DNA from 3 places in the Pseudorhizobium flavum genome. Region 2 is predicted to be linked to each of the others. Evidence: predicted binding sites of a transcription regulator. Region 2 holds the regulator's gene; each other region holds the start of a gene.
What was found. The regulator LexA, encoded in region 2, represses DNA repair genes until DNA is damaged. The targets are predictions, from matches to a motif close to TGTTCNNNNTGTGTTCNG.
Positions count from the first base shown of each region.

Region 1: the regulator LexA is predicted to act here: its motif matches at 1,810-1,827, upstream of ACEPP2_RS18255 (LexA family protein).
Region 3: the regulator LexA is predicted to act here: its motif matches at 1,309-1,326, upstream of ACEPP2_RS00770 (glycosyl transferase).

Region 1 is NZ_JBIOKZ010000012.1:8,640-11,915, reverse strand. It holds gene ACEPP2_RS18260 (Y-family DNA polymerase) at 1-1,217, opposite strand, end outside; gene ACEPP2_RS18255 (LexA family protein) at 1,361-1,804, opposite strand; gene ACEPP2_RS18250 (MucR family transcriptional regulator) at 2,114-2,554, shown strand; gene ACEPP2_RS18245 (hypothetical protein) at 2,639-2,830, shown strand.
Region 2 is NZ_JBIOKZ010000008.1:110,267-113,542, forward strand. It holds gene kdsA (3-deoxy-8-phosphooctulonate synthase) at 1-739, opposite strand, end outside; gene lexA (transcriptional repressor LexA) at 939-1,655, shown strand; gene ACEPP2_RS15895 (ComEC/Rec2 family competence protein) at 1,636-3,276, opposite strand, start outside.
Region 3 is NZ_JBIOKZ010000001.1:157,135-160,410, forward strand. It holds gene ACEPP2_RS00760 (4-(cytidine 5'-diphospho)-2-C-methyl-D-erythritol kinase) at 1-183, shown strand, start outside; gene moaB (molybdenum cofactor biosynthesis protein B) at 185-733, shown strand; gene ACEPP2_RS00770 (glycosyl transferase) at 737-1,255, opposite strand; gene ACEPP2_RS00775 (PA0069 family radical SAM protein) at 1,385-2,542, shown strand; gene ACEPP2_RS00780 (ribonuclease HII) at 2,698-3,276, shown strand, end outside.

The DNA.
Region 1 (3,276 bases), on a different contig from region 2:
GCCTTGACCTCAAACGGCCGCCTGAAGCCCTCACTACCAACGACCAGGGCCTTCTTCCCGAACCTGTCATTGACGGCATCTAACGCCTGCATCAGGCGAGCATCCCTCGGCCGATTGATGTCGAACAGCAACTTGGGAGCATCCTCCTCACGCAATAAGTCATCCAGTATGATGCCTGCCTTGGCATATGCATGTCCATTCCCGCGGCGGTCACCTTTCCACGCTTTCTGGATGCACATGCTGGCAGCCTGCACGAGATCGAACGTGTTGCTACTCATCGGCTTCAATCCGATCGTTCGAGATGCCGAATGCTGGGGGCCATTTGAAAACGGACTGGTGTGGAAGAAGGCCGTCAACTGCCCTGCGACGAGGCCATGTTGACGGAGTTTCTCGGCCGCTCTGGTCGCATGAGATGTGATCGCTTGCATCAGGGTATCTAAGTCGCGCATAGGCTCCCCGGCCGACCGGGTGACCGCCATACCTTTGCGCTGTGGTTCGACCTGCTCAATGTCCAGACATCGCACTCCCTGAAGTTCTGCCACCAGTCGCTCGAGCACTACAGTGCCAATCTTCCTTGCCAATTGCATCGGAGTGTTGCGGAGCTGGGATACTGTTGTAACCCCTTGCGCGATCAGCTTAGCCTCTGTTTGGCGGCCGACACCCCACACCTCGCCGACGGCTATACGGTCCATACACCAGGCGGCCACACGCTCGTCTGTGAAGTCGCAAACACCACCAAAAATCGGATTCTTCTTGGCGGCATGGTTTGCGAGCTTTGCGAGGGTCTTGGTCGGCGCAATACCCACGCACGTTGGGATGCCAGTCAGCTCTTTGACGGTTGTTCGCATTTCGGTGGCTTGTTTCAGGTACCGATCGCCGAAGCCGCCGAGATCGACGAAGGTCTCATCGATACTATAGATCTCGTATGAGGGCGAGAACTGGCTGATGGCATTGACGACCCTGCGGCTCATGTCGCCATAGAGCGAATAGTTGGACGATAGCGTCCGGATCCCGTGGGCGGCAACCTTGCCCCTGATTTTGAACAGTGGCTCGCCCATTTTGATGCCGAGAACTTTGGCCTCCTCGGATCTTGCAACTGCGCATCCATCATTGTTGGAAAGCACGATGACAGGCACGCCGATCAGCTTGGGGTCGAACGTACGTTCGCAACTGACGTAAAAATTGTTGCAGTCGATGAGGGCGATTGGTTCTGGCATCCTCTCACCTCAAGAAAAAGGGCGGCTTGGTAACATTACCAAGCCGCCTGAGGTGACAATCGAAGGATTTCCCACATGTCTGGTGTGAGGAGTGCCTTCTACGACGAGTCCCGGAAGAGCGTCAATATGCGTTTCCATGATAATCAATCAACTGAATATCGACGAACAACACCAGCAACCACTCCCCAGATTTCCGTGCTGTCAGTCACTGGGATTGGAATGAATTCGCGACCTCGGGACTTGGGATCGAGCCAGTATCGGCCGTCTCGCCGAGCCAGCTTTTTGACCGTTATAGAGCCATCGACCAAGGCCAGTACGATCCGCCCGACCCTCTTCTTGCCAGCGCGATCCACCGCGATCAGATCGCCATCTTGGATCCCCTCGTCCAGTAGACTGTCCCCACAGACCCTCCACCAGAACGTGGCTGAGGGGTGCCTTACGATCCACGCGATGGGGTCAATTTCGTCTTCGAGATCATCAGCAGCGGGTGATGGGAACCCAGCAGGCACAAGGATGCCCGAAAGCGGCACAGTCGTGCCTACACAGGAAATTGGAACGGGAATGATAGGTATGTCTGAGTTGTCCATGATATTCGAACATAACGCGAACAAACAGGACTCTCAATCGGGGTTCACATGAATTTTCATCGGCTCTGATGGCAGACGCTGATTCACGCTGCCTGCTTTGAGACGACGGCTTCGCCGCGACTACCATCTTCCCCAAGGCTCTGGAGAACGCGACCATTCTCTACCGTATGACATCAAACTGCCTCGCTCTGGGATGTCCCGATCGCGGAAGTTGAGGCCATAGTGCGAAAACTAGCATCCGAGCCAAAATCACCTTGAAGTCTATCCGATAGCCCTTAGACAGGTCCGTTCAATCCTAGGAGCCCTGATTTGTCCGAAATAGATCGCACCGAAGAACTTGTCAGTCTCACGGCCGACGTTGTCTCTGCTTATGTCCAAAAGAACGTCGTCCCCGCCGCCAGCCTGGCCGAGCTCATCGCCTCGGTACACGCGTCCTTCAAGGCTCTAGGAACTGGATCCGCTGTCCAGGTTGCGGAAGAAGTGCGCCAGCAGCCTGCTGTCCCAATCAAGAAATCGGTTAACCCCGAGGCGATCACCTGTCTCGAGTGTGGCAGAGGCTTGAAGTCCCTGAAGCGCCACCTGTCCACCCACCATGAGCTTTCGCCTGAAGAATATCGGGAAAAGTGGCGGCTTCCCAAGGATTACCCAATGACAGCGCCGGAGTATTCTGTGGCTCGCTCTAAACTCGCGGTGTCGTCAGGTCTCGGGCAAAGGCGGCTAAAGGCCCCATCGGCCAAAAAGAAAGCCTGATCTGTCGGCGCTTTAGCCGCCGCGTTTTTGTGCCTTGCTTGGCCAGGTGAGACAATTGCCTCCGAATTGAAATCGGAGGCAACCATGACTTCAAAACCAAACCTTCACGAAAACATCGACGCTGTTGTCATCCTGACCAGGACAGATGGCAGCGAATTCCGCATGCCTGGGAGCTTCAAGCGCCTCCTGGTCGAGGCCTTCTCAGACATCGCCGAAGCCAACAGCACGGCTATTGTGCCAGGGGAACTTCCAGGCGACCATTTGATTAGAGGCTGAATCCCTCTCATCAATTCGGGCGGTTTCCCCCGGTTTCCCGCCCGATCCCCAGCAGCCTGATCCCCCCTCCCCGGCTGCTGGGGAAACCTTTTCAGGCCTTACGGGCTTCCAGCCGTCGCTTGCCGCGGTCGACATAGTCAAAGCCTCTCAGGAGAGAATTGAGAGAGACGCTGAGGGAAGAGTACCGTTATGGATTCCCTCCCCTATTTCTGTCGGCCAAAACTGTCGGCTATTGACATATATCCAAAATAGGGATATAATAATCTTGCAAACTTAAGAAATGGGGACGCGCGTATGACTTACCTGAGGACAGCTATCACTCTCGCCGAGGTTACGAAAACTAATGCTCTGGCCGCCCTTCCACCCGCTACAGGCTTCGAGAAGGAGGGCCCGCTTTATGACCGAGTATTCGGGGCATACGGTACCTCCATGCTGCGATGGCTACC
Region 2 (3,276 bases):
CGTGCGTCTCGATGAACAGGCCGGCAACGCCGACAGCGACGGCTGCGCGGGCGAGCGTCTCGACGAACTCACGCTGGCCACCGGATGAACCGCCCTGCCCGCCGGGCTGCTGCACGGAATGCGTTGCATCGAAGACCACCGGCGAGCCCATCGCGGCCATGATCGGCAGCGAACGCATGTCGGAGACGAGCGTATTGTAGCCGAAGGAGGCGCCACGCTCGCAGAGAAGCACGTTCGGATTGCCGCTTGCCGTGAATTTAGCCTGGACGTTCTTCATGTCCCAGGGCGCTAGGAACTGGCCCTTCTTAACGTTGATGGCGCGACCGGTCTTCGCGGCGGCGATCAGCAGATCGGTCTGGCGGCAAAGGAAGGCGGGTATCTGCAGGATATCGACCGTGGGCGCGACCAGTGCGCACTGTTCTTCCGTGTGAATGTCGGTGAGAACCGGGAAGCCGAATTCCCTCTTGAGGTCGGCAAAGATTTCCATCGCGCTGTCCAGGCCGATGCCGCGCTTACCCGACAACGATGTCCGGTTCGCCTTGTCGAAGGAGGACTTGTAGACAAGGCCGATCCCGAGCTCGGCGCAGAGCTCCTTGAGCCTTCCGGCGATCATGAAGGCGTGGTCGCGGCTTTCCATCTGGCAGGGGCCGGCAATCAGCGAGAAGCGAGCCTGCTGGGAGAACAACACGCGGCCCTGGCCTTCACCCACGAAAACTTCGGGATTGGGCTTAATGTCCATGGCGGCACTCCTTTCAAGCGGCATCTGCTCCGTCGCGGGGACCCGGCTGCGGCGGACGCGATGTCCATAACAGCAACCACCGCCTCTGTCACGGAGCCAAGGCATAAGCACGCCGACGCAGCTGGAACTTTAGCCTTGCGGAACACACCCGGAACATATATGGTCTGTTCCGTATTTGTTTCATCGTCAGGGAACCCGGATGCTCACGCGCAAACAGCAGGAACTGCTTCTTTTCATTCACGAGAGGATGAAGGAGTCGGGCGTGCCTCCGTCCTTCGACGAAATGAAGGATGCGCTCGACCTGGCGTCGAAGTCGGGCATTCACCGGCTGATCACTGCGCTCGAGGAGCGCGGCTTCATCCGCCGGCTGCCCAATCGGGCGCGGGCACTTGAGGTCATAAAGCTGCCGGAAGCCTACAGCACCAGCCTGCAGCCGCGCCGCGGCTTCTCGCCGAGCGTCATCGAGGGCAGCCTCGGCAAGCAGAAGCCCGCGCCGGCCCCCTCGCCGATCGCCGCAAGCAACGAGAACGCAAGCACGAGCGTGCCGGTCATGGGACGTATCGCGGCGGGCGTGCCGATCTCGGCGATCCAGAACAATACGCACGACATTGCGGTTCCTGTCGAAATGCTTGGCGCCGGCGAGCACTATGCACTGGAGGTCAAGGGCGACTCGATGATCGAGGCGGGGATCCTGGATGGGGATACGGTCATCATCCGCAACGGCCAGACGGCCAGCCCCGGAGACATTGTCGTGGCTCTCGTCGATGACGAGGAGGCAACGCTGAAGCGGTTCCGCCGCCGCGGTGCCTCGATCGCGCTGGAGGCTGCCAACCCGGCCTATGAGACTCGCATCCTTCCCGCCGATCGGGTGAAGGTTCAGGGAAAGCTCGTCGGCCTCATCCGCCGCTACCACTGATCATTCGCAGCAGCGCTAAGGGAAGCGTTTCATCGAAGCTGTCATTTCGCCAGTCATAGAGACGGTGGCTGGTCCATGGACGGCGGGTTCCGGCACTTGCCGCGTTGACCCGCCACAGGGACGGGTGGGGACTGCCGTTCAGATAGATTTCGATCGCGCCAGTCTTTCTCAGGCTTGCGGCGTTCAGCAGCACGGCACCCGAGCGACATTCGTCGAACCGCGCGCGAGGAGCAACAACCAGTGCCGCCAGATCGCAGGCGCTTCCTGCTAGTCGCGGATCCTCGACCACGACAATACTGACTCCGCCCTCATGGGCTACCGCCACGCACCAGAGCTTGGGCAGGCAATGGAACCGGCCCGCATCAGCTGCGGCGAGAGCGAGCATTGACGACATCTCCGACCGGACACGGTCACGCTGCTCGTCCGTTAGCGCGGCTTTCACAGAAGGATCGCCTGCCGCCGCAATGCCAATGTCACTTGCCGGAGACATGACCGGAGCGACGGGCTCGGGAAGCAGCAGGGCGCGCTGCCACTGGTCGAAGATGAAGGCTGGCGGGCGCGTGCGGTTGGTGGCAACACCAGCGCTCACCAGGGCTACCAGCGCCCCGTCGTCGGAGACCAGGACATCGGATGGGGGCAGTCGGTTCGCCTGCCAACTCAGCGCGAAGGCGAGCGCCATGATCGGTACGCCGACCAGCCGAAGCCGAGTACGCAACAGGGCGAGGATCAGGAAGCCGATGGAGGCGATCGACAGGAACCAGGGGTGCTGCCGGCCGGTGCCGACGTCTCCACCCCAGGCAGCCACGTGTTTCGCGACAGCGATGACCGCCTCCAGCCCCAGACCCATCAGTTTCAGGAGGGGCGCATCGAGCCCGAGCGGCATCAGCAACATACCGAGCAGGCCAGCTGGCATGACCACGAAGGAGATGATCGGCATCACGGCGAGGTTGGCCGCCAGGCCATAGCCGGCAAGCCGGTGAAAGTGCTCCATCGAGTAGATCGCCGTCGACAGGCCGCCGATCAGCGAGGTCGCGAAAATCCCCGCCATCCAGTGCCAGCCGGTCAGCATCGGCGCGAGCCTGCCGCGGGCGAAGATCGAGGGTTCCGAATCCTCCCCTGCGCCGCGCCGGCTCCAATAGGCATAACCCGCGACCAGCGCGGCCGTCGCCGCGAATGACATCTGGAAGCTCGGCCCCATGATCTCGGAAGGGGCCATCGCCAGCATGATGAGCGCCGCCAGCGCGATATTGCGAAGGCTGATTGCCGCGCGATCGAACCACACAGCGATGAGCATCACCGCCATCATCAGGTAGGCTCGCTCTGCAGAGACCGCGAAGCCGGAGACGAGATAGTAGGCAGTGGCCATGAGCAGCGCCCCGGTGGCGGCGATCTTCTTCACCGGCCACGCCTGGGCGAAGCCGGTGAACAGGCAGAGGCAACTGCGCAGTCCGACGAAGAAGATACCGGCGGCGAGCGCCATGTTGAGCCCGGAGATCGCCACGATATGGGCAAGGCCGGAGATGCGCAGGGCCTCCGTCGTTTCTCGGGAGATCGCACGTCTCTCATCGGTGACAATGGCTGCTGCGAACGCACCCGCGTCCCCTGGTACTACGCTGCGGAT
Region 3 (3,276 bases), on a different contig from region 2:
ATAGAGGAATTATGCGAACTCCTGCGAAGCCGAGGTGCGGTGCTGACGCGCATGTCAGGATCCGGCGCCACCTGCTTCGGCATATTCGATTCCAGGCGAAGTGCCGATCACGCCGCAAGTATGTTGCAGGCCGAAAGGCCGGACTGGTACTTTGCCTCGACAGAAACCATTGCCGGATCGTGACATGAACCGTATCGACGAGAGCCGTCCCTTCATCCCCGTCGGCATTGCCGTCCTGACCGTCTCCGATACCCGCACGCCGAATGACGACCGTTCTGGGGATACACTCGTCGCCCGGATCGAGAAGGCTGGGCACGTGCTGAAAGCCCGCACCATCGTCACCGACGACAAGGAGAAGATCGCCGCCCAGGTGCGCACATGGACGCTCGACCCGCAGATCGATGTCATCATCACCACCGGCGGCACCGGATTTACGGGGCGGGATGTCACGCTGGAGGCGCTGGAGCCGCTGTTCGAGAAGCGGATGGATGGCTTTTCGGAAGTGTTTCACCGCATTTCCTATGACAAGATCGGGACCTCGACCATCCAGTCCAGGGCCACCGGCGGTGTGGCGAACGCCACCTTCATCTTCGTCCTGCCGGGTTCGCCCGGTGCCTGCAAGGACGCCTGGGACGGCATCCTGGAGGCCCAGCTCGACTACAGGCACATGCCATGCAACTTCATCGAGATCATGCCGCGCCTCGACGAGCACCTGAAGCGAGGGGCCGGCTGAGGCTCAACCCGCCGCACGCAGCGAGCGGGCGGGAATCAGTTCGCTGGACAGCCTGACCGCCTTGAGCCCGCTCACCAGAGCTTTGACGTCCATTCCTGGCGCGACCTTGCTCAGCGCCTGCCGCTTCGTCAGCAGGAGGCCGTGCTCGAGCGGCTGCGCCCTCCCCACGAGTCGCTTCAGGAACGGACGGCGGCAATGGCGGGCAAGGGAGAAGCGGGCTGGCCTGCTGCCCGACGCGATGTACTCCATCACCTCGTCGATCCATCCCTTCTGCAGACGCGCACCCGGCTCGATGAAGAGCAACCATTCACCTCGGGCAGCCAGCAGGACATCGGAAAGAACCCACTCGCGGTAAAACCTGCATCCCGCCGCATCGGCGACCCTTGCCGAGCCGTCGGAGGACCCTCGATCGAGCACCGCTACATCGCTGACAAGCCCCTCCACCGCACCCGAAACCAGACCTGAAAGTGTCTGGGCGAGTTCGGTTTCGTGGTCACTGCATTCCATCAAGACAGTCAGCATGAACTGCTTCTATCGTATCATCATCGGCTTTTCCACATCCACCCCTTCAAGTTTGTTCTTGCATTGTTCTCCTTTCTGTCTTAGGAATTTAATCAGGCGGGCAAGCAGAAAGGCCCTTCGGAGCGTCACATGAATGAGCTGACCCATCTGCGGCAGGATGCCTTCGCACCTGCCCATACGGCAGATATTGCCGATTGCCTGGTGAAATCCTCAAGCCTTCGCATCGAGATCGACCGGCGGCGCGGCCGCGGCGCCGGGCTGAATCCGAGCGGCCGGTTCGAGCAGGAACGGCGCGAGGCGTTCGACGACGGGTGGCAGTCGCTTGAGGAACTGGAACCGTTCACGACGGACGTGCAGGTGGAAAAGCCCCGCACGGCAATTACGCGGAACGATTCACCCGATATCTCCTTCGACCGCTCCATCAATCCCTATCGCGGTTGTGAGCACGGCTGCATCTATTGCTTTGCACGCCCGACCCACAGCTTCATGGGATTGTCTGCCGGGCTGGACTTCGAGGCCAAGCTCTTCGCCAAGCCGGACGTGCCGAAGCTGCTGGAGCGCGAGCTCAGCCGCTCGGACTACAAGGTCCGCGCCATCGCCATCGGCACGAATACCGATCCCTACCAGCCAATCGAGCGCGAATGGCGGATCATGCGTCAGATCCTGGAGGTTCTTCACAAGGCCAATCATCCGGTTGCGATCGTGACGAAGTCGGCCCTGATCACGCGCGACCTCGACATCCTCTCGGACATGGCCGCGAAGGGATTGGCAAAGGTCGGTATTTCCGTCACCACCCTCGACCGGAAGCTGGCCCGCACGATGGAGCCACGCGCCTCCACCCCCACCAAGCGTCTGGAAGCAATCAAGGCCCTGAACGATGCCGGTGTACCGACGGCTGTCATGGTCGCCCCCATCATTCCGGCGCTTAACGACCACGAGATCGAGCGCATCCTGGACGCAGGGCACGCGGCGGGTGCCCGGGAAGCGAGCTACGTCCTTCTGCGCCTGCCGCTGGAGGTGAGCCCGCTGTTTCGCGACTGGTTGCTTCGCAACTATCCCGACCGCTACCGGCACGTCATGTCGCTGGTGCGCTCCATGCGCGGCGGCAAGGATTACGACGCCGACTTTGGCAAGCGGATGAAAGGCTCCGGCCCCTACGCGTGGCAGATCGGCCGCCGGTTCGACATGACCGTCAAGCGGCTCGGCATGGGGCGTCGTGGCCTGCCGCTGCGCGATGATCTCTTTGTCCGCCCGGATGGAGGTGGGATCCAGCTGTCGCTGCTCTGACGAACGAAGGTTCTTGATTGCTCCAGATTTCGGTGCGGATGCCGCCTCCTCCGTATCCGAAACACCCCGGCCCCGCCTCCCCGTGGCGGGACAGTGTGCCGCATCACACCGGCCGGGGCTTGCAGGAGGTCGGGTGGGCGTGCGAGTCTGCCGCCATGTTGGCTCGCACGTCCCCCGATTCTCCGATGCTGTTCGATGACGTCCCGCTCGTCCCGGACTTCAGCCTGGAACTTGTCGCCCGCAATGCCGGCCACTGGCCAGTGGCAGGAACGGACGAAGCCGGCCGCGGCCCATTGGCAGGCCCTGTTGTCGCAGCAGCCGTCATCCTCGATCCCAACAACATTCCCGACGGTCTCAATGATTCCAAGCAGCTGACCGCTGCGCGGCGCGAGGAACTCTTCGAAGCGATCATGGCAACCGCCGATGTCTCGATCGCCGCTTCGGGACCCCGGCACATCGACGAGCGAAACATCCTGCGCGCGAGCCTCGATGCCATGCGCCGGGCCGTGGCCGGCCTTTCGATCCTACCGGCCTATGTTCTTGCAGACGGTCGGGACGTACCACAGGGTCTCTGCTGCCCCGGACGTGCAGTCATCCAGGGGGATGCCCGATCGGTATCGATCGCAGCCGCGTCGATCATCGCCAAGGTCACGCGAGACCGGATGATGACGCGGGCACACCAGGTTTTCCCGCTCTACGGGTTCAACAGCCATGCCGGCTATGCGACGCCCCAG